Regions from separate parts of the Streptomyces mirabilis genome, predicted to be linked through region 1. Evidence: predicted binding sites of a transcription regulator. Region 1 holds the regulator's gene; each other region holds the start of a gene.
The links. The regulator HspR, encoded in region 1, represses chaperone genes until heat shock. The targets are predictions, from matches to a motif close to TTGAGNNNNNNNNNCTCAA.
Positions count from the first base shown of each region.

Region 1 (7,683 bases):
GCGGCGGTACTGGTCCACGCCGGGCGGGCGGCCGGGTCGAGCGTGGGCGCCGCGTTCGCGCTGACGGCCGTGGCGACTGCCGACGCCGTACTGGTGCTGGTGTCGCGGCGGCGGGCCGGGCGTCCGCTGCTGCGCGGCGCCCCCGATCATCTGGTCCACCGGCTGCGGCGCCTCGGTGTCACGCCTCGGGGTGCCGCGGTCGTCGTGGGGGTCACCGGCTTCGCGGGTGCACTCGTCGGGATGCTGATCGACATGGGATGGGTGAGCGCGACGGCGGCGTTGTGGGTGGCGGGCGGCGCCTGTGTCGGCGTACTCGCGCTGCTTCGGATCCCCACCTATGGGGGACGGCATGTCCCCGCGTCCGGGAGTCGGTTGACCGAGAAGCCGCAGGTCGGAGCACGTCTACAAGCACACCTGCGTGTAAGCAAGAGATAAGACTTGAGCCCCCATGACTCATGTCTGTTGACCCAGCAGTGAGTGTCGTGCACACTTGAGTCCGTTCCACTCAAGTCATTGCTGGAGGAATTGAAATGGCACGTGCGGTCGGCATCGACCTGGGCACGACTAACTCCGTCGTCAGCGTTCTGGAGGGCGGCGAGCCCACCGTCATCACCAACGCCGAGGGCGCCAGGACCACGCCGTCCGTCGTCGCCTTCGCCAAGAACGGTGAGGTGCTCGTCGGCGAGGTCGCCAAGCGCCAGGCGGTCACGAACGTGGACCGGACCATCCGCTCCGTGAAGCGTCACATGGGCACGGACTGGAAGATCGAGCTCGACGGGAAGAACTTCAACCCGCAGCAGATGAGCGCCTTCATCCTGCAGAAGCTGAAGCGCGACGCCGAGGCCTACCTGGGCGAGAAGGTCACGGACGCGGTCATCACCGTCCCGGCGTACTTCAACGACTCCGAGCGCCAGGCGACGAAGGAGGCCGGCGAGATCGCGGGCCTGAACGTCCTGCGCATCGTGAACGAGCCCACGGCCGCCGCCCTCGCGTACGGCCTGGACAAGGACGACCAGACGATCCTCGTCTTCGACCTCGGTGGCGGCACCTTCGACGTGTCCCTCCTGGAGATCGGTGACGGCGTCGTCGAGGTGAAGGCCACCAACGGCGACAACCACCTCGGTGGTGACGACTGGGACCAGCGTGTCGTCGACTACCTGGTGCAGCAGTTCCGCTCCGGCCACGGCGTGGACCTCGCCAAGGACAAGATGGCGCTCCAGCGTCTGCGCGAAGCCGCCGAGAAGGCGAAGATCGAGCTGTCCTCGTCCACCGAGACCTCGATCAACCTGCCCTACATCACGGCCTCCGCCGAGGGCCCGCTGCACCTGGACGAGAAGCTCACGCGCGCCCAGTTCCAGCAGCTCACCGCCGACCTTCTGGAGCGCTGCAAGACGCCGTTCCACAACGTCATCAAGGACGCGGGCATCAACCTCTCCGAGATCGACCACGTCGTTCTCGTCGGTGGCTCCACCCGCATGCCCGCCGTCGCCGAGCTCGTCAAGGAGCTGACCGGCGGCCAGGACGCCAACAAGGGTGTCAACCCGGACGAGGTCGTCGCCATCGGCGCCGCCCTGCAGGCCGGTGTCCTCAAGGGTGAGGTCAAGGACGTCCTGCTCCTCGACGTCACCCCGCTGTCCCTCGGTATCGAGACCAAGGGCGGCATCATGACGAAGCTCATCGAGCGGAACACGACGATCCCGACCAAGCGGTCCGAGATCTTCACCACCGCCGAGGACAACCAGCCGTCCGTCCAGATCCAGGTCTACCAGGGCGAGCGCGAGATCGCGGCGTACAACAAGAAGCTCGGGATGTTCGAGCTGACCGGTCTGCCGCCGGCCCCGCGCGGTGTCCCGCAGATCGAGGTCGCCTTCGACATCGACGCCAACGGCATCATGCACGTGACCGCGAAGGACCTGGGCACGGGCAAGGAGCAGAAGATGACCGTCACCGGCGGCTCCTCGCTGCCGAAGGACGAGGTCGACCGGATGCGCCAGGAGGCCGAGCAGTACGCGGACGAGGACCACAAGCGCCGCGAGGCCGCCGAGACCCGCAACCAGGGCGAGCAGCTCGTCTACCAGACCGAGAAGTTCCTCAAGGACAACGAGGACAAGGTCCCGGGTGACGTCAAGACCGAGGTCGAGGCCTCCATCGCCGAGCTGAAGGAGAAGCTCAAGGGCGAGGACACCGCCGAGATCCGCACCGCCACGGAGAAGGTCGCCGCGGTCTCGCAGAAGCTCGGACAGGCCATGTACGCCGACGCCCAGGCCGCGCAGGCCGCCGGTGGCGCCGAGGGTGCCCCCGGCGCCGAGCAGGCCAAGGCCGATGACGACGTCGTCGACGCCGAGATCGTCGACGAGGACCGCAAGGACGGTGCCGCGTGACGGAGGAGACCCCGGGCTTCGAAGAGAAGCCTGCCGTCCCCTCCGGCGCCACCCCTGACGACGCCGAGCCGAAGGCCGCCACCTCCTCCACGGAGGAGGCGGCGGCCCCGGCCGGGGACGCATCAGCAGCACAGATGGCCGGTCTGACCGCACAGCTGGACCAGGTCCGTACGGCGCTCGGCGAGCGCACGATGGACCTCCAGCGGCTCCAGGCCGAGTACCAGAACTACCGCCGCCGGGTCGAGCGCGACCGGATCGCGGTCAAGGAGATCGCCATCGCGAACCTCCTGACCGAACTTCTGCCCGTGCTCGACAACATCGCCCGCGCGCGGGACCACGGCGAACTGGTCGGCGGCTTCAAGTCGGTGGCCGAGTCGCTGGAGACCGTCGCGGCGAAGATGGGCCTCCAGCAGTTCGGCAAGGAGGGCGAGCCCTTCGACCCGATGATCCACGAGGCCCTGATGCACTCGTACGCGCCGGACGTCACGGAGACGACGTGCGTGGCGATTCTGCAGCCGGGGTATCGCATCGGCGAGCGCACCATCCGCCCCGCGCGGGTGGCGGTCGCCGAACCCCAGCCGGGGGCGCAGACCGGCAAGGCGGACTCCCAGGATTCCGCCGAGGCGGCCGACGACAAGGAGAGCGGTGGCCCGGACGAGGGCTGACGTTGAACGCATGAGAGAGGAGGGGCGTCGAGGATGAGCACCAAGGACTTCATCGAGAAGGACTTCTACAAGGTCCTCGGCGTCCCCAAGGACGCCACCGAGGCAGAGATCAAGAAGGCGTACCGGAAGCTCGCCCGCGAGTTCCACCCGGACGCCAACAAGGGCAACGCCAAGGCCGAGGAGCGCTTCAAGGAGATCTCCGAGGCGAACGACGTGCTCGGAGACCCCAAGAAGCGCAAGGAGTACGACGAGGCACGCGCCCTCTTCGGCAACGGCGGCTTCCGTCCGGGTCCCGGCGCGGGCGGCGGCAACTTCAACTTCGACCTGGGCGACCTCTTCGGAGGCGGCGCCCAGGGCGGAGCGGGCGGTGCCGGCGGCTTCGGCGGCGGCATCGGAGACGTCTTCGGGGGCCTGTTCAACCGCGGCGGCGCGGGAACCGGTACGCGGACCCAGCCCCGGCGCGGCCAGGACATCGACACCGAGGTGACGCTCAGCTTCACCGAGGCGGTGGACGGCGCGACGGTCCCGCTGCGGATGACGTCCCAGGCACCCTGCAAGGCCTGTTCGGGCACCGGTGACGCGAACGGCACACCGCGCGTGTGCCCGACGTGCGTCGGCACCGGCCAGGTCGCGCGCGGCTCCGGCGGCGGCTTCTCGCTCACGGACCCCTGCCCGGACTGCAAGGGCCGCGGTCTGATCGCGGAGAACCCCTGCGAGATCTGCCACGGCAGCGGCCGCGCCAAGTCCTCGCGCACGATGCAGGTCCGCATCCCGGCGGGAGTGAGCGACAGCCAGCGCATCCGCCTGCGCGGCAAGGGCGCACCCGGCGAACGGGGCGGCCCGGCGGGCGACCTGTACGTCACGGTCCACGTGGACGCCCACCCGGTCTTCGGCCGCAAGGGCGACAACCTCACCGTCACCGTGCCCGTCACCTTCACGGAGGCGGCGCTCGGCGGCGAGGTGCGTGTACCGACGCTGGGCGGCCCCCCGGTCACTTTGAAACTGCCCCCGGGCACGCCCAACGGCCGTACGATGCGGGCCCGCGGCAAGGGTGCCGTCCGCAAGGACGGTACGCGCGGCGACCTCCTCGTCACCGTCGAGGTCGCGGTCCCCACAGACGTGTCGGGCAAGGCTCGCGACGCCCTGGAGGCGTATCGCGAGGCAACCGCGGGCGAGGACCCACGGGCGGAGCTGTTCCAGGCCGCGAAGGGAGCATGAGCAGATGGACGGCCGTCGTCGGAACCCCTATGAACTGACCGAGGAGACCCCGGTCTACGTCATCTCGGTGGCGGCCCAGCTCTCCGGCCTGCACCCGCAGACCCTGCGCCAGTACGACCGCCTCGGCCTGGTCTCCCCGGACCGCACCGCCGGGCGCGGCCGGCGCTACTCGGCCCGCGACATCGAACTGCTCCGCACGGTGCAGGCGCTGTCCCAGGACGAGGGCATCAACCTGGCCGGCATCAAGCGCATCATCGAGCTGGAGAACCAGGTCGCCGCCCTCCAGTCCCGAGTCGCGGAACTGGAATCGGCCCTGGACGGCGCCGCTGCCGCGATGCAGCAGCGCGAGGCCGCGGTGCACGCCTCGTACCGCCGTGACCTGGTCCCGTACCAAGAGGTCCAGCAGACGAGCGCGCTGGTGGTCTGGCGCCCGAAGAGGCAGCAGTCCTCGGACTGACGGCCGACGCCCATCTGTCGCTGGGGCCCGGAGGCTGAGCCTCCGGGCCCCAGCGCGTCACTTGGCGGGCGCGGTGACCGCCCAGTCGCCGGCGGGCAGGGTCTCGGTGCCGTCGGCCTTCACACCGGTCACCCAGTAGTAGGACGTGGTGCCGCGCTTCGCGCCGGTGTCGAAGTACACGAACGCTCCGGCCGAGGCCTCGTGGATCTTCTCGTACGCGGCGGTGGCGGGGTTCCACCGGTAGATGCGAAAGCCCTGCGCGGATTCGGGGGACCCCTCTTCGCCTGCTCCGAGCCCGGACCAGGTCAGCTGGTTGCCCTCGTCGCCCTCCGCCGCGGACGCCTCCAGACGGAGCGGCGAGCCCTCGGGCGTCGGCACGCTCGGCGTCGTGTCGAGCTCGGTCGCGGCCACCGCCTCGGCCGTCCGGGTCCACTTGAAGGAGGAGTTCCAGGAGGTGTCGATGGCGTCGACGAAGAAGCAGACGCGGTCGCCGTCCGGACGGGTGGTGTACGAGTACGAGGTGGTGTCGGCCGGCAGATACTCCGTCAGCGTTCCGGAGCACACCTGCTCCTCGCCCTCGTCGCCCCAGAGCTCACCCCGGTAGACGGTGTACCTCCCGAGGTCGGCGGCCGGGTTCTTGTCCCACTCCAGCTCGAAGCCGTACTCGGTCGGGGTGACCGTCAGCCCGGTGACGGCGGGCGGCGGGGTGAGGTCCTCGCGTTCCCCGGCGGCGGCCATGGAACGCGCGGACTACCCGATCCGAAGTCCCTCGTCACGGTCCAGCGGACGCCGAAGTTGTCCTTGGGGAGGCCGGAGGCGGGGGCCTTCGTGCCCCAGTTCTCGCTGACCGCGCCTTCGCAGTCCGTTTTCTTCGGTGTGCCGGAGAAAGTGGTGTTCGCGTAGAACTGCCGCTTGTACGCCGGTGATGCGCAGCTGCTCGCGGCGGAGGCGGGTGCCCCCGATATGGCGAGCAGGCCCCCGGTGGTGGCGATCGTCAGTGTCGCGACGAGCGCCCGTCCACCCCGTCCAACTGGTCTCATGCTTCCCCTGATCCGTGCTGCGGTGTGCGCGGCCACCTTGGAGACTCCCGGGCGTGGGGGTGGGTTGTATGCCGCCGGGGAGCGAGTGACGCAAGTCAATCAGAGGGGTTCTGTGGAAGTGGCGGCGCACCCCCTTCCCATCGTGTTCACTTGGGGAACACAGAATGCTGTTGCCATCTCGTTAAGTGGTTACTCCTTGACGCTGAGGTGATCGCCGCGTTGGCTTTCAGCCACCTGGGTCGCAAAGCAGCTACCTCGCCCGGAAGGCACCTGATGTGAACACTCGTAACACCCGGCTTCGTCGTACCGCCATAGCCCTGGCCTGCTCCGCGATGACCGTCTCCCTCGCCGCGTGCGGTGTCGTGGACGGGATCGGCGGCAGCAGCACCAAGGCGAGCCCGACCAAGGGTGACGACATCACGGTTGGTCTGCTCCTCCCGGAGAAGGCCAACACCCGTTACGAGAAGTTCGACTACCCGATCATCGAGCAGCAGGTCGCCAAGCTCACGAACAACAAGGGCAAGGTCGACTACGCCAACGCGGCTCAGGACGCCAACAAGCAGAGCCAGCAGTTCCAGCAGATGGTGGCCGACAAGGTCGACGTGATCCTCGTCGACGCGGTGGACTCCAAGGCCATCGCGAGCGATGTGCAGAAGGCCAAGGACGCGGGCATCCCCGTCATCGCCTACGACCGTCTGGCGCAGGGCCCGATCGACGCCTACATCTCCTTCGACAACGAGCTCGTCGGCCAGGTCCAGGGCAAGGCCCTCCTGGAGGCGCTGGGCACCGACGCCGCCTCGAAGAAGATCGTCATGATGAACGGCTCGCCCACCGACCCGAACGCGGCGCAGTTCAAGGCCGGCGCCCTGGGTGAGCTCAACGGCAAGGTCGTCATCTCCAAGTCGTACGACACCAAGGACTGGGACCCGGCCGTCGGCAAGGCCAACATGGAGAAGGCCATCACGGCCATCGGCCTCAACAACATCGCCGGTGTCTACTCCGCCAACGACGGACTCGCGGGTGCCGTCATCGACGCCCTGAAGACCATGGGCGTCAGCAAGGTGCCGCCGGTCACCGGCCAGGACGCCGAGCTGGACGCGGTGCAGCGGATCGTCCGGGGCGAGCAGTACATGAGCGTCTACAAGTCCTACCCCGACGAGGCCTCCGCGGCCGCCGAGATGGCCGTGGCGAAGGTCCAGGGGCGTGGTATCGAGTTCGACGCGCTCACCCGCGACAAGGTCGACAGCCCCACGAACAAGAAGATCCCCTCCCAGCTGATGCCCGTGGTCGCCCTGACCAAGGCGAACATCAAGGAGACGGTGATCCAGGACGGCATCTACACCGTCAAGCAGATCTGCGCGGCCTCGACCAAGGCGGACTGCACGGCGATCGGCCTCAAGTAGTCGTGCTTCGGCACTGACGACCTGCACCGACGTCCTGCACGGACGACCTTCCCTGACGAACGCGCGGGAGCCCTGGGGGAGGGGCTCCCGCGCGTTCGTCGGATCGGTGCTCCAGTGCTTCTCAGGTACGTACGGTCCGGGGGCGGGCAGTGCGGGCCCGTTCGGCCCGTACGGCGTCCAGGATCGCTGTGCTGGTGGTCGGGCCGCTGCCGGTGCAGGCGAAGCCCTTGCCGCCTATGAGGACGTTGAGCCGGTGCGGGATTCCTGCTCTATCTGAGCTACTGACCTCGGTCGGAGGAAGAACTGGAGAAGCTGGTCCGTCGTTGGAGCGCCCTCTTCATCGGCTGTATCACCCGGTGCTCGGCGCGAATCGGACTGAACCGGGTCGGCGACAGCGTGATCGCCGGGTGAACCGTTTCGGGGCTGCGCGTGTCTCAGAGGGGGACCGTGCTTGCTGTGTTTGATGCGCTAGTTGCGCTGGAGGCGTCCGTGGCCATGATCGGCCTTTTCTGGATCACC
Region 1 is NZ_CP074102.1:3,893,569-3,901,251, reverse strand. It holds gene SMIR_RS17160 (MraY family glycosyltransferase) at 1-435, shown strand, start outside; gene dnaK (molecular chaperone DnaK) at 531-2,381, shown strand; gene grpE (nucleotide exchange factor GrpE) at 2,378-3,046, shown strand; gene dnaJ (molecular chaperone DnaJ) at 3,080-4,264, shown strand; gene SMIR_RS17140 (heat shock protein transcriptional repressor HspR) at 4,269-4,721, shown strand; gene SMIR_RS17135 (fibronectin type III domain-containing protein) at 4,779-5,459, opposite strand; gene SMIR_RS43515 (PA14 domain-containing protein) at 5,402-5,761, opposite strand; gene SMIR_RS17130 (sugar ABC transporter substrate-binding protein) at 6,037-7,164, shown strand; gene SMIR_RS17125 (hypothetical protein) at 7,660-7,683, shown strand, end outside.

Region 2 (7,683 bases), 1.3 Mb from region 1:
GACCTCATTCCCAGTCGGTGCCCCTCGGCTGCCCGCGCAGCGAGGGCGACCGGGATGCCCAGACAGGTGCTCGCGGCCGGCTCGGGAGCGGCGACGTGCATGAGGGTCCGTCGGTGGCGAAGGTGCCGTCCGCGTTCATGCAGAGCACGGAGTGGAACAGCTTGACCCGCCTTCTTCTCCAGCGACACACGGGAGAGCAGGTCCTCGACGCGCTTGTCGAGGGGGTGGTGTGGATCGCGGTGACGGGCTTCTTGAAAAAGGGGCTACTTGACGGAGTGGAGGTACTGGACGGCTAGTGCGTCCAGTACGGCGGCGATCGAAGAGGAACAGCGCACCGTAGTTGCCCCGTCTGTGTACTGCGGCGCAGCGAGGAGCGCGACGTCGAGCGGTTCTTCGCCGTCGAGGCGCACTCGGCCACCCCACCCACGCGTTCTTCGTGAAGCGCTACGCCGATCTCGTCGAGGTCAGCGCGGGCACGCTGCGCGAGGCGGTCGCGGGCGGCGAACTGAAGCCCGACACCGACTGCGAGGCGCTCGCCGAGGAGTTCGCCGCCGTCATGGACGGCATCCAGTTTCAGTGGGCCCTCGACCCCGCGGGTGTCGGCATGGCCGCCCGGATGCGGGCCTACCTCGACCGATTGCTGCGCTCGATCACCGTCTCGGGCACGGGGCTGCCGTCGGACGCGCATACGGACGGACTCGGACGCGTGTGCGGACACGGCGACCGCGGACGCCGTACCCGCTTATCAGGTTGCTATGAATCGCCTCCCACGTGGCGTCGGTCATAGACAGCGGCGCCGCGAGCCCCCAAGGGTGGGGCGGGACGGAAGGAGCCCCTCACCTTGGACCGGAGCACGACCGCGACGGCGACGGCAGTGGCGACGACCACAGCCCCGACGGCCTCCTCGGCCGATGCCGCGCTCAAGGACCCACAGACGGGCTCGCTTCTCCTGGACGGGGTGCCGCGACAACGCGGCGCCACGGCCGTGCCGCCCGCCCCCCGCCCGGCGACGACACCCCCTGTACTCGCCCCTCCCGCCCCATCGGTTCCACCCGTCTCCCGCGCCCTCGCCCGGCTGCGGTCGCTCCGTCCCTGGCGGTTGCTGCCCACCCCGACTGGAACGCCCTTCACCTTCGGGTACGCGGCCGTTCTCACCGTCACCGCGATGGTCACCGACTACGCGGACCCCTCCCTCGTGCACGCCTTGCAGCAGGGGTCCAGCACCGACGTCGCGCACCTCGTACGCGAACCGGTGCTGGTGCTGCTGGCCAGCGCGCTGTGGATGGCGGGCGGGATCACCTCGCCGTACGCCATCGGGTTCGTGCTGGTGCTGACCGCGCTGGAGCGGCGGATAGGCGGCCTCCGGACCGCCGGAGTCTTCCTGCTCGGGCACGTCGTGGCCACCCTGGCCACCGAGGTGCCCGTCGGCCTTTCCGTGCTGGCGGGAGGCCTTCCCGACAGCTCCCTGCACCGCCTCGACTACGGCATCAGTTTCGGCGTCGCCACGAGCGTCGGCGCGCTCGCCGGGCTGCTGAGGCCCTGGCTGCGCTGGCCGCTGCTGGTCGTCTTCGGCTCGATGGTCGTCGGGGACCTGCTCGAATTCGCCGACCCGATGACGGACTGGGGGCATCTGATGTCCCTGGCGATCGGGGTGTCGACCTGGCCGCTGGTGCGGGGCTGGCGCCGCGCCCGTACGGTGGCGGCCTCCAGCCCCGCCGCCCCCGCCGCCGTACACACCGCTCAGATGCCCGGCACCGTCGCCGCCTAGCGGTCGGGGCGGTCGCGGCGGGTCCGGGCCGGTCCGGTCGGGTGAGGTCGCCCGGGCCGCCGTCAGCCGTCGGGCCAGCTCCGGGACACCGAAGCGGTGCTCCTGTTACGCACTCGCGATCGGCTGCTTGTCCTGGCGGTTCCACCACCACTCGGTGAGGACATGGTCGCGGTCCCGGGTGCCGAGCAGCCAGTGGCTGTCGTGCGGGGTGTCCGGGGTGATGCCCGCCGCGTCGAGAAGGGTGGGCGCGATGTCGACGTGGGCCGTGAGCCGGTCGTCGGTCCTGGCCGTGCCGAGTCCGCCGCCCGGCCACGACAGGTAGAACGGCACCTCCAGGCTCGGCCGGTACGGCACCGACTTGCGCAGCCAGCCGTGGTCGGCCCAGAGCAGGCCGTGGTCGCCCGTGTACAGCACCAGGGTGTTGTCGAGCTGCCCGAGCGAGCGCAGTTTGTCGCGGAAGTCCCGCATCGCGTCGACCGCGTCGACCGGGCGCGGTCGCACGGGAAGGGACGGCGGGCCGACGGCGTTGACCGCACCACAGGCGTTCGCCGTGGGTTTGCGGCGGAGTGAGGCCGACCAAGAGGTAAGCGCGGCGGGTGCCCCGCTGACCTGCACGGATGTCTCCGTGGAGAGCGATCGCTCACAGCGAACAGACCCCGGGGAACAATCCGGGGCTCACGTGCATTGAGTCGGCATAGCTCAACTTGACTGCCTAGGGAGAGATAATGGCTTCGACGTCCACACCGCTCACCCTGCCCGTGTTGCCGCTCGACGACGAGGTCGTGCTGCCCGGGATGGTGGTTCCGCTGGACCTTAACGACGCCGATGTACGCGCCGCGGTGGAGGCCGCCCAGGCCGCCGCGCGGTCGGAGCCCGGCAAGCCGAAGGTGCTGCTGGTGCCACGCATCGACGGGGCGTACCCGAGCACGGGCGTGCTCGGCACTGTCGAGCAGGTCGGCCGACTGGCCGACGGCGACCCGGGCGCGCTGATCCGCGGCCGTGGGCGCGTGAAGATCGGCGCCGGGACGACCGGCCCTGGTGCCGCCCTGTGGGTCGAGGGCACCCGGGTCGACGAGACCGTGCCCGACCCGCTGCCCGGCCACGTCGCCGAACTGGTCAAGGAGTACAAGGCCCTCGCCACCAGCTGGCTGCGCAAGCGCGGCGCCTGGCAGGTCGTGGACCGCGTACAGGCCATCGACGACGTGTCCGCCCTTGCCGACAATTCCGGTTACTCCCCGTTCCTGAGCACCGAGCAGAAGGTCACGCTGCTGGAGACCGCCGACCCGGTCGCCCGGCTGAAGCTCGCCACCGAGCAGCTGCGTGAGCACCTGGCCGAGCAGGATGTCGCCGAGTCCATCGCGAAGGACGTCCAGGAGGGCGTCGACAAGCAGCAGCGCGAGTTCCTGCTGCGGCGCCAGCTCGAAGCCGTCCGCAAGGAACTGCGCGAGCTGAACGGTGACGCCAAGGAGGGGGAGGAGTCCGACGACTACCGGACCCGCGTCGAGGCCGCCGACCTCCCCGAGAACGTCCGCGAGGCCGCGCTCAAGGAAGTCGACAAGCTGGAGCGGTCCAGCGACCAGTCGCCGGAGGGCGGCTGGATCCGGACCTGGCTCGACACCGTCCTGGAGCTGCCGTGGAACGAGCGCACCGAGGACGAGTACGACATCCAGGGCGCCAAGGGCATCCTGGACGCCGAGCACGCCGGTCTGGAAGACGTGAAGGAGCGCATCACCGAGTACCTGGCCGTGCGCAAGCGGCGCTCCGAGCGCGGTCTCGGCGTCGTCGGCGGGCGGCGCGGCGGCGCAGTGCTCGCGCTCGTCGGTCCGCCCGGTGTCGGCAAGACCTCGCTCGGCGAGTCCGTCGCGCACGCGATGGGCCGCAAGTTCGTCAGGGTCGCGCTCGGCGGCGTACGGGACGAGGCCGAGATCCGTGGCCACCGGCGTACGTACGTCGGCGCGCTGCCCGGCCGTATCGTCCGCGCCATCAAGGAGGCCGGGTCCATGAACCCGGTGGTCCTGCTGGACGAGATCGACAAGGTCGGCTCCGACTTCCGCGGCGACCCCGCCGCGGCGCTGCTCGAAGTCCTCGACCCCGCCCAGAACCACACCTTCCGGGACCACTACCTGGAGGTCGAGCTCGACCTCAGCGACGTGGTGTTCCTGGCGACGGCCAACGTGCTCGAAGCCATCCCGGAAGCGCTGCTCGACCGTATGGAACTGGTCCGGCTCGACGGGTACACCGAGGACGAGAAGGTCGTCATCGCCCGTGACCACCTGCTGCCGCGTCAGCTGGAGAGGGCCGGTCTGGAGAAGGAGGAGGTCGCGCTCGACGAGAGCGCGCTGCGCAAGCTCGCCGGGGAGTACACCCGGGAAGCGGGCGTACGCAACCTGGAGCGGGCCGTCGCACGCCTGCTCCGCAAGGTCGCGGCGCAGCACGAACTCGGAGAGCGGGAGCTGCCCTTCACGGTGACCGACGCCGATCTGCGCGGGCTCATCGGACGGCCGCACCACGTGCCCGAGTCCGCTCAGGACCCGGCCGAGCGCCGTACCGCGGTGCCCGGTGTCGCCACCGGTCTGGCCGTGACGGGCGCCGGCGGTGACGTCCTCTTCGTGGAGGCGTCGCTGGCCGACCCGGAGACGGGCGCGGCCGGTCTGACCCTGACCGGTCAGCTGGGTGACGTGATGAAGGAGTCGGCGCAGATCGCGCTCTCCTTCCTCCGCTCGCACGGCGCCGAGCTGGAACTGCCGGTCGGCGACCTGAAGGACCGGGGCGTGCACATCCACTTCCCGGCGGGCGCGGTCCCCAAGGACGGTCCGAGCGCGGGCGTCACCATGACGACGGCGCTGGCCTCGCTCCTGTCCGGCCGACTGGTCCGCACGGACGTGGCGATGACGGGTGAGGTCTCACTGACCGGCCGCGTCCTGCCCATCGGCGGGGTGAAGCAGAAGCTGCTCGCCGCGCACCGGGCGGGTGTCACCACGGTCATCATCCCGAAGCGCAACGAGGCCGACCTGGACGACGTCCCGGCCGAGGTGCTGGAGAAGCTGGACGTCCACGCCGTCACGGACGTCCGCCAGGTCCTGGAACTGGCGCTGTCGCCGGCCACGAACGGCGCGACGCCGGAGGTTCCGGTAGCGGCGTGACGGACGCTGCCGGAAGGGAAGGCCCGGGTCCCGTGAGGGAGGCCCGGGCCTTCGCCGTGCTGTCAGCCGTTTCTGTCGGCTGTCAGCCGACATCGGTCGTCTGAAATCTGAAATCTGAAATCTGAAATCTGAAATCTGTCAGCTGTCAGTCGTCAGCCGCCATCTGCCATCTGCCATCGGTCAGCCGTTGGCGAGCGCCTGCACCCGGTCCAGGCCGCCGTTGAACTTGTCGTGATCACCGACCGTAGGTCCGGACGAGGTGTACTGCCACAGCGTGTAGTACGCCCAGCCGGTCGGCAGCGTGCCGGGGTCGGCGGCGTAACGGGCGATCCACAAGGGGTTGGCGGAGGCGAAGCCGCCGTAGTTGCCGGTGCAGTCGCTCCACCAGCTGGTCGCCGTGTAGATCACGGCGTCCCGGCCGGTGCGTGCCTTGTACTGGGTGAGGAAACTGCTGATCCAGCTGACCATCGCGCTCTGCGTCTTGCCGTAGCAGGCGGCCCCGTACGGGTTCCACTCGATGTCGAGCGTGCCCGGCAGCGTCCTGCCGTCGCCGGACCAGCCGCCGCCGTGGTCCACGAAGTAGTTGGCCTGGGTGGCGCCGCTCGTCGTGTCGGGGGTCGCGAAGTGGTACGCGCCGCGGATCATGCCGACGTTGTACGAGCCGTTGTACTGCTGGGCGAAGTAGGGGTTCGTGTAGTACGTCCCCTCGGTGGCCTTGGTGTAGGCCCATTTGACCCCGCTGCTCCACAGGGTCGACCAGGCGACGTTGCCCTGGTAGCCGCTGACGTCCACGCCTTCCGTCTGGGTGGCGTCACCGGTGTTGGGCGTGCCGGCCTGGCCGTCGTGCGCGAGGACACCCATGCCCATTCGGGCGGAGCCCCGGGCGGGTGTGTCGGCGGCGGAGGAGGAAGGCGGGGCGCACAGCAGGGAGAAGGCGGCGAGCAGGGTTCCCAGCGCGAGCAGGCGCAGGCGGTGGGGCGTTCCGGATCTGTGCACGGGCATGACGTGCCTCCGAAGGGCTCGATGGAGCCAGGTGGGGGGAATGGTGCGGACTTGCGTGTCGTGAGTGGTGCGGGCATGCGTGCCGTGAGCGGGGGGTCAGGTCCTCGTCGACCTGGCGGCGTGGGCATGCCATTGGGTGTCTGTCCACGAAGCTACGCACGGGGAGAACGTGCTGGGAAGAGGGGCCGTGGGCTGCCGTTGGTCTACGCCTGAGAAATACTTACGGAGCTGTGGCTATGGCCACCTTTGGCGGAAACTTTCAGAGTCGGGAAACCGGGTGAGGGGCAGACGTGCGCGAGGACAGGAACGGAGGCCGGTATCCGGCCGGCCTCGACGGGTCGGGCAGGGGTGTGGACCAGCCCGCCGCGCACGGCGGCGCGGACCCCGAGTTCCTCTCCCTGGAGCGCGAGTTGACCGTGTTCCTGCGCCGTGCCCGCGCCAACCAGGGCGAGATGGCCCGCGAGGTCCATCCGGACCTGGAGTCCGCCGCGTACGGACTCCTCGTACGCCTCGACGAGTGCGGCCGCCAGCGCGCCACCAAGCTGGCCGGCTACATCGGCGTGGGCAAGGCCACGATGTCCCGTCAGCTGCGCGCCCTGGAGGAGCTCGGCCTCATCGCCCGTGAGCCCGACCCCGCCGACGGCCGTGCCTGGCTCGTCCACCTCACCGAGGAGGGCCGCAGCCGGGTCGGCCAGGTGCGCGAGGCGCGGCGCGCCCGGTACGTGAGCGAGCTCGCCCACTGGGATCCTCGCGAGGTCGCGGAGCTGGCGCGGCTGTTGCACCAGCTGAACCTCGGCATGGAGAAGTAGGAGGAGGCGGGCGTGGACCAGGAATTCCCCGCGCTGGAGCGGGAGCTGACCGTGCTGCTGCGGCGCGCCCGGGCCAGTTCCGGTGAGATGGCCCGTGAGGTCCACCCCGACCTGGAGTCCTCCGCGTACGGGCTCCTCTTCCGTCTCGACGAGTGCGGCCGCCAGCGCGCCACCGAACTCGCCGCGTACATCGGCGTCGGCAAGGCCACGATGTCCCGTCAGCTCCATGCCCTGGAGGAGCTCGGACTGGTCGCCCGTGAGCCCGACCCCGCCGACGGCCGTGCCTGGCTCGTGCGTCTCACGGACGAGGGCCGGCACCGGTTCCGCGCGGTGCGGGAGGCGCGCCGGGCACGGTATGTCCGCGAACTCGCGGGCTGGGACCCGCGCGAGGTCGCCGAACTGGCCCGGCTGCTCAACCAGCTGAACCGGGGCATGGAGAAGTAACGCTCCGATCCGCCCGACTCACCAGTCCACGAACACCACCGTCGCGTCGTCGTGCGTCTTGCTCCGCCCCAGCCGCGTCCGCGCCTCGGCGTCGGCCCGCTCCAGCGTCCGTACGCGGTCCACGAGGGCCTGGGCGCCCTCCTTGCGGACGACGGTGAACAGGCCGCCCCAGTCGCCCTCCCCGAACTTCTCCAGCCAGCGGGTCGCGCCGTCCGTCAGGGCGGCCAGGGCACGGACCTCGGCCCGGGGCACGGTCCCCGTCACCGCCCGGGCCGCGACCGACGGATCGGCGGCGGCCGTGAAGAAGCCCCCCTCCTTGTTGCGGACGGTCGCGTCGGCGATCGCGTCCGAGGCGAGGGAGGCACGGGGGACACGGGTGAGCCGGTCGTCCAGGAGCGGTGTCACCGCGCCCGCGGGGGACTCCAGCAAAAGGGCCGAGTCGGAGAGGACCAGGTACTCGACGAGGTCGGCCGACCAGCGGGCGAGGACCACGGTTGCCTGGGGCGTACGCGGGTGA
Region 2 is NZ_CP074102.1:2,608,829-2,616,511, reverse strand. It holds gene SMIR_RS11325 (hypothetical protein) at 96-296, shown strand; gene SMIR_RS11320 (TetR family transcriptional regulator C-terminal domain-containing protein) at 437-787, shown strand; gene SMIR_RS11315 (rhomboid-like protein) at 842-1,768, shown strand; gene SMIR_RS11310 (sulfatase-like hydrolase/transferase) at 1,874-2,383, opposite strand; gene lon (endopeptidase La) at 2,494-4,911, shown strand; gene SMIR_RS11300 (lysozyme) at 5,092-5,913, opposite strand; gene SMIR_RS11295 (MarR family winged helix-turn-helix transcriptional regulator) at 6,204-6,722, shown strand; gene SMIR_RS11290 (MarR family winged helix-turn-helix transcriptional regulator) at 6,735-7,166, shown strand; gene SMIR_RS11285 (protein phosphatase 2C domain-containing protein) at 7,185-7,683, opposite strand, start outside.
Region 2: a site for HspR is predicted at 2,453-2,471, ahead of lon (endopeptidase La). Genes of this name have one in related genera too.

Region 3 (7,683 bases), 3.2 Mb from region 1:
CCAACTGGAGGACGAGGAATGGCGGTTCGTCCTCGCCCACGAGATGCTGCACGCCGCCCTGCGGCACGGCGACCGCTGCGGCCCCCGCGACCCGTACCTCTTCAACATCGCGGCCGACTACGTCATCAACGGCTGGCTGTGCGAGATGCAGGTCGGCACGATGCCCGAAGGACTTCTGTACGACGCGGAGTTGAAGGATCTGTCGGCGGAGGAGGTGTACGACCGGATCGCGAAGGACCTGCGCCGGATGCGCCGGCTGTCCACGCTCCGCGGCAAGGGTGTTGGTGACATCCTCGGCGCCCCGCTCGGCTCCCCGCGCGACTACGTGGACCTGGACGAGCTCTACCGGCGCGGCCTGAGCCACGGCTTCGACCTGCACCAGCAGCTGGAGCGGGGCTATCTGCCGGGCGGTCTGGTCGAGGAGATCCGCGCGCTCAGCCATCCGCCGCTGCCTTGGGACGCCCGCCTGGCCCGCTGGTTCGACGAGTTCGTGCCCCGCCCCGAGCCGGTACGGACGTACGCGCGCCCCTCGCGCCGTCAGGCGTCCACCCCCGACATCCCGCGCGCGGGACGGTACTTCCCGCCCGAGGAGATCGCCCGCTGCACCTTCGGCGTCGTCCTCGACACCTCCGGTTCCATGGACCGCACGCTGCTCGGCAAGGCGCTGGGCGCCATCGCCTCGTACGCCGAGGCCCGGGACGTACCGGCCGCGCGGGTGGTGTTCTGCGACGCGGCGCCGCACGACGCGGGCTATCTGCCGGTCACCGAGATCGCCGGACGGGTACGGGTGCACGGGCGCGGCGGTACGGTGCTGCAGCCCGGCATCGATCTGCTGCACCGCGCGGACGACTTCCCGCCGGGCGCGCCGCTGCTGGTCATCACGGACGGCTGGTGCGACGTGCTGCGGGTGCGGCGCGAGCACGCGTATCTGATTCCGCAGGGCGCGTGGCTCCCGTTCACGGCGCGGGGACCGGTCTTCCGCGTGCGGTGAGCTGTCATTCTGGGTGAGTCGCGCGCAGGTGTGATCGGATGGTGCGCACGGACCCCGAAAACGGGACCCCATCGAAGGGAATCATCGTGGCAACCACGCGCACCGCGCACACCGTGTGGGAAGGCAACCTGCTCGAGGGCAGCGGCGTCGTCACCTTCGACTCCTCCGGCATCGGCCAGCAGCCGGTGACGTGGGCGTCGCGGGCGCAGGACGCCAACGGCAAGACCAGCCCCGAGGAGCTGATCGCCGCCGCCCACTCCAGCTGCTTCTCCATGGCGCTGTCGCACGCCCTCGCGGGCGCGGGCACCCCGCCCACCAAGCTCGTCACCAACGCCGACGTCACCTTCCAGCCCGGCGAGGGCATCACCGGCATCCACCTGACGGTGGAGGGTACGGTGCCGGGCCTCGACAACGACGGCTTCGTCGCGGCGGCCGAGGACGCGAAGAAGAACTGCCCGGTCAGCGCGGCGCTGACCGGCACGACGATCACCCTGACGGCCAAGCTGGCCTGACGTCCGGAAGCAGTACGGCGCCGCGGTCCCCACGCAGGGCCCGCGGCGCTGTCATGTCCGCCCCATTGACAAGAACGCACTCAAGTTTTGTGCTTGAAGGTGGGCAGCGCCCTGGCGGAAGGGGACGGACATGGCACGTGCGGTCGGGATCGACCTCGGAACGACGAACTCGGTGGTGGCCCTTCTCGAAGGCGGCGACCCCACCGTCGTGACCAACGCGGAGGGCGCGCGCACCACCCCCTCCGTGGTGGCCTTCGCCAAGAACGGCGAGGTGCTCGTCGGCGAGGTCGCCAAACGTCAGGCCGTGACGAACGTGGAGCGCACCGCACGCTCGGTCAAGCGCCACATGGGCGAAGCGAGCTGGCGCTTCCCGGAGCAGGGCTCCGTCGACGGCACCCGCTACCGTGCCCAGGAACTGTCGGCGCGCGTTCTGCAGAAGCTGAAGCGGGACGCGGAGGCCTACCTCGGCGAGGACGTCACGGACGCCGTGATCACCGTGCCCGCCTACTTCGACGACGCCCAGCGCCAGGCCACCAAGGAGGCGGGCGAGATCGCGGGCCTGAAGGTGCTGCGGATCATCAACGAGCCGACGGCCGCCGCCCTCGCCTACGGCCTCGACCGGGGCGAGGAGCAGACCGTCCTCGTCTTCGACCTGGGTGGCGGCACCTTCGACGTCTCGCTCCTGGAGATCGGCGACGGCGTCATCGAGGTCAAGGCGACCAACGGCGACACCCGGCTCGGCGGCGACGACTGGGACCAGCGGATCGTCGAACACCTCGCGCAGCGCTTCAAGGCCTCGTACGGCATCGATCTCGGCCACGACAAGATGGCGCTGCAACGGCTGCGCGAGGGTGCCGAGAAGGCCAAGATCGAGCTGTCCAGCTCCTCCGAGACCACCGTCAACCTGCCCTACATCACCGCCACCGCCGACGGCCCCCTGCACCTCGAGGAGAAACTGACCCGTGCTCAGTTCCAGGAGCTGACCGCCGATCTGCTCGACCGCTGCAAGACCCCCTTCCACCAGGCGGTCAAGGACGCGGGCGTCAAGCTCGCCGCGATCGACCACGTCATCCTGGTCGGCGGCTCGACCCGGATGCCCGCCGTCACAGACCTGGTCAGGGAGCTCACCGGCAAGGACCCGCACAAGGGTGTCAACCCGGACGAGGTCGTGGCGCTCGGCGCGGCTCTCCAGGCGGGTGTCATCAGGGGGGATGTGAAGGACGTCCTACTCCTCGACGTCACCCCGCTGTCCCTCGGCATCGAGACCAAGGGCGGCATCATGACCAGGCTCATCGAGCGCAACACCACGATCCCGACCCGCCGTTCGGAGATCTTCACCACCGCAGCGGACAACCAGCCCTCGGTCGGCATCCAGGTCTACCAGGGCGAACGCGAGATCGCCGCGTACAACAAGAAGCTCGGCGTCTTCGACCTCACCGGGCTGCCGCCCGCGCCGCGCGGAGTCCCGCAGATCGAGGTCGCCTTCGACATCGACGCCAACGGGATCATGCACGTCTTTGCGAAGGACCTCGCCACCGGGCGCGAACAGAAGATGACCGTCACGGGCGGCTCCGCGCTCCCCAAGAACGACATCGACCGCATGATGCGCGAGGCCGAGCAGTACGCCGAGGAGGACCGCGCACGCCGCGAGGCCGCCGAGACCCGCAACCAGGCCGAACAACTCGTCTACCAGACCGAGAAGTTCCTCCGTGAGAACGGCGAACGCATCCCCTCAGAGACGAAGCCCGAGGTCGAGTCCGCCGTCGCCGACCTCAAGCGCCTCCTGGAGGACTCCGCCACCGACACCACCGCCCTGCGCACCGGCGTCGAGAAGCTGGCCTCGGTGAGCCAGAAGATGGGTCAGGCCATGTACGCCCAGGCCCAGCAGACCCCCCGGGAGGAGCCGGCCGCCGAGCACACCACGGCGGCGGAGGACGGTGTGGTGGACGCCGAGATCGTGGACGACGAGAGGGAGACGAGGGGCGGCGCGGCGTAAGGGCTTTTGAGGAGAGGGGCTCTGTGTGAGCCCCTCCCTGGGAAGTCCTCGCTGGGAACTCCTCAGTAGGAGTCCCGGATCTCCCGCAGGATCTCCTTGGTGCGGGGCACGGAGGCGGCGTGGGCCGACATGTGGTCCAGCACTTCCAGGTGCATGGCCACCTCGGGGCGCGAGTCCAGGTAGATGGCACCGGTCAGGTACTCGCTGTAGACCATGTCGGGCAGTTCCGGCTCCGCGAAGCGGAACAGCGCGAACGAGGTGTACGTCCCCGGATGCGGGCCGCTCGCGTACTCGGCGACCTGGACGGAGATGTCGTCGCTCTCCATCTCCCGCAGCAGCCGGTCGATCTGGTCCCGCATGACCTCCCCACGGATGCTCACCGGGCGCCGCAGCGCGGTCTCGTCCATGATCACCCAGAGGTGGGGCCGGTGTTCGCGCCTCAGCAGCAGCTGCTGCCGCGTCATGCGCAGCGTCACATGCCGCTCGATGGCCTCGGGCCCCGTCTGGCCCACCGTTCCCGCCTCCAGCACGGCGCGCGCGTACTCCTCGGTCTGCAGCAGCCCGGGCACGAAGTGCGGCTCGTACGAGCGGATCAGACGGGCGGCGCCCTCCAGGCTGACGTGCATGCTGAACCAGTCCGGCAGCACATCGTGGAACCGCTGCCACCAGCCCGGCTGGTTCGCCTCCTCGGCGAGCGCGACGAAGGCGGCCACCTCGTCGTCGGCCACTCCGTACGTCGTCAGCAGCACCTGGAGGTAGGGGATCTTGAGGGCGACCTCGGCCATCTCCATCCGCCGCACCGTCGCCGGGGCGACACGCAGGACACGCGCGGCTTCTTCCCGCTTCAGCCCGGTGGCCTCCCGCAATTCCTGCAGCCGCCGCCCGAGCACCACTTGCCCCACGGTGGGCGCAGCCCGCCGCTCACTCACGCCACGCCCTCCCCAAGCGCCGAAGCCTCCACTCAAACGGATCGGCGACGCTCCGTCAAGACACCAGTGACTGAAGGTATTTGACCGTCGCCGGATCCGCGGGGAGAAACGTCTCGATGGCCAGCTCGGCGACAGTGACGTCCATCGGGGTGTTGAAGGTGGAGATGGATGAAATGAAGGACAGCACGCGCCCGCCGTGCTCGATCTGCAGAGGGAGAGCGAAATAGGGAACGGGCTCGACATCTTCATCCGGTTCCAGCGCCATTTTCCCTTCCTGTCCCTGGTCCGGTACCGGGTAGGCCGCCACCTCCTCGTAGAGCGCACGCAGTGGCTCGGAGCGGTCCAGGGCGATCTGCCGTTCCATCTGCGCGAGCAGGTGGTCGCGCCACTCGCGGTGGTTGCGGATCCGAGGCGCCAGGCCCTCCGGGTGGAGGGTCAGCCGCATCGCGTTCAGCGGCGGCGTGAGCAGCGACTCGGAGACGCCCTCCAGGAGCATGGTGATGCCCCGGTTGGCGGCGAGCACGGTGTACGTGGCGTCGACCACCAGCGCCGGGTAGGGCTCGTAGCCCTGGATCAGCCGCTCCATGCCCTGGCGCAGGGCGTCCATCGAGGGGTCGTCGAGGGGGGGCTCCGGGTAGTGGGGCGCGTAGCCGGCGGCCAGGAGCAGCGCGTTGCGCTCCCGTACGGGGACGTCGAGGTGTTCGGCCAGCCGCAGCACCATCTCCTCGCTCGGACGGGAGCGGCCGGTCTCGATGAAGCTGATGTGCCGGGCCGAGGAGTCGGCCCGCAGCGCCAGTTCCAGCTGGCTGACCCGACGCTGTTCCCGCCAGCCGCGCAGCAGCGGGCCGACGCCTTTGCCGACGGAGTTGGTTGAGGGCCTGGTCGGACCGGACGCGACGATGGACATACGCCGACCGTAACCGAGGAAGGCCGTGGGTGGTGCGTGGCGATCGCAACCCGATACGCGTCCTAGTCCTGCGGAGCCGCGGCAAGCACTGTGTGGCAGTCCGACCAAGCGGCTTGGCTCAACAGGGGCTGGAATCGGGTGAACAGGGCGAGGAGTTCGGCTCCCCACTGCTCGCGGAAGACGGGGTCAATGCGGGCAAGGTCGAGTTCGTTGGCGGCGGACAATTCGGCGAAGTCTCGTCGAAGTTGCGGCAGGGGAGTGTGGAGGCGGCCGGTGAACCGATTCCGGAAGGCCCCGTCGGCATCCGCGAGCGTTGGATAGGTGGCCTTCCGGTCACACGACGCGTAGAGATACACGATGGATTCAGTCTCGGCGCCGATCGCCTCTGCGAGTTCGGTGCGGCTGTCCGGAGAAAGCAAAGCAGTGGGGAAGCCGTCGGTGCCGTAGAAAGCGTGGCACAGGCCCGCGAGCTGGAGAGCGGGGCGGGCGCCCCATACGGCGAGTTGTCCCTGGACGCGCTGGAGATGGGTGACGAGAGTGCCGCCCGGATGGGCGATGTCCGCAGCGCCGAGCTTGCGCAGCAGCGCGATGGCCTGGCCGGCAGCGGCAGGAGAAGCAGGCACAGGGCGGTGTCCTTCCGTCGCTTGGGGTCGGCACCCGTCCGCGCCTTCGCCTGTGGTCCGGACCCCGCGAAAGCGCCGGACGGGTTGCCGCCTGGGCCCTGCACCGATCATCCTGGACCCCATAACCCCCAGTCAATCCTATGGATTTCTAGCTATGCCCAAGCTATAGCTTGGGGTTATGACTTTGGAGGACCTGCGCGTCTTCGTGGCCGTGTGCAGGGCGGGAAGCCTCAGCGCCGTTGCCCGGGAGCTGGACTGCACGCAGTCAGCGGTGAGCCAGCATGTGAAGCGATTGGAGCGAGAGGCCGGTGTGAGCCTCCTGGAGCGCCAGCCACGAGGTGTCGTGCCCACACATGCGGGGCGCGTCTTGTGCGAGGCCGCGTCGGACAGCATCGCCGGTCTGGATCTGGCCCTGCGGCGTCTCGGAGACCTTGTCAACGGCGACAGCGGCTCTGTGCGCGTCACCACGGGCGGAACAACCGTGCGGCACTTCATGTCCGACGCCATCGTCGCCTTCCGTCAGCGCTACCCGAAGGTCAGTCTGGAGTTCCAGACAGAGACCTCCAGCCGCAACTGCTTCGAGGCCCTCGCCGCCGGCAACCTGGACCTCGCCTGGGTCACGATCGCCGGCCCAGTGCGCGGAATCGAGCAGCGCCCCGTCGTCGCCCTGCCCTGGGTGCTGGCTGTCCGTGCCGACGATCCGCTCGCGGGCCGGCCCTATGTCAACACAGCCGAACTCAGCGACATCAGCCTCATCCGACTCCCCCAGAACTCCAGCTCAGGCGCCCGCCTCGATGCCGCGTTCGCCGAACTCGGTATCCGGAGCGGTTCCGACACCAGCGTCGCCGACTGGGACACCGCCCTCCTGTTGGCAGAGCTCGGCCTCGGCCACGCCGTCGTGCCTGTGCTGCCCGGCTGGGAGATCCCCGGTGACGGTCCCCTCCGCCTCGTCCCCATCTCCAATCTGCCCCCGCTCCCGGTCGGCTGGGCCGTCCGCCGCTGGGACGCCCTCACCCCACTCGCTCGGGTCTTCGCCGACACGGTCGCCCACAGCTGTACGCAGAGGGCCGCCAACACGCAGCTCAAGTAGCACGCAGATCGGGCAGCGCGGATCAGTAGGTTCGACCCATGAGCCTTGTGCGCAGCCCTACTTCTGTCCGACGGCTCACGCGCCCCTTCCCCTTCCGAGAGGAAGGGCGAAACGGAGCAGGTTTCGGGGGAATGCGACAGGACGCCGCGCGGTACGGAGCACCTTCGATCCCCTGGTCGGGGGACTGTGGCAGGCTGAGGACCAGCCCCCACCGCACCCCGCCGTACGAAGAACGGAGCGAGGCCATGCCCGTCGAACCGCTGTCGCAGAAGGAGATCGAGGAGCAGCTCGCGGAGCTGCCCGGCTGGTCGCTGGACGGCGACCACCTCGCCCGCTCCTACCACCTCCCCTCCCACTTCGCCGCGACCGCGATGGTCGTACACATCGCCCAGGTACAGGAGGAGCTCGACCACCATTCCGACCTCACCCTCGGCTACAACACGATCTCCCTCACCGTGAACACCCACAGCGTCGGCGGCGCCGTCACCGAGCTCGACCTCAAGCTCGCTCGCACGGTGGAGGCACTCGCTCCGGGACATGGCGCAAGCTGATCCGCCTCGGTTTCGGGCAGGGTGCCCGGTCCTTCAGGACTGGTGCGAATGCCCGCTCCCGCGTGGCGGGGCAGGGGTGGCCGA
Region 3 is NZ_CP074102.1:737,255-744,937, reverse strand. It holds gene SMIR_RS03380 (vWA domain-containing protein) at 1-991, shown strand, start outside; gene SMIR_RS03375 (OsmC family protein) at 1,078-1,503, shown strand; gene dnaK (molecular chaperone DnaK) at 1,634-3,499, shown strand; gene SMIR_RS03365 (Sco1979 family transcriptional regulator) at 3,562-4,428, opposite strand; gene SMIR_RS03360 (helix-turn-helix domain-containing protein) at 4,484-5,335, opposite strand; gene SMIR_RS03355 (DUF6817 domain-containing protein) at 5,398-5,958, opposite strand; gene SMIR_RS03350 (LysR family transcriptional regulator) at 6,137-7,048, shown strand; gene SMIR_RS03345 (4a-hydroxytetrahydrobiopterin dehydratase) at 7,294-7,599, shown strand; gene SMIR_RS03340 (YlcI/YnfO family protein) at 7,633-7,683, opposite strand, start outside.
Region 3: a site for HspR is predicted at 1,569-1,587, ahead of dnaK (molecular chaperone DnaK). Genes of this name have one in related genera too.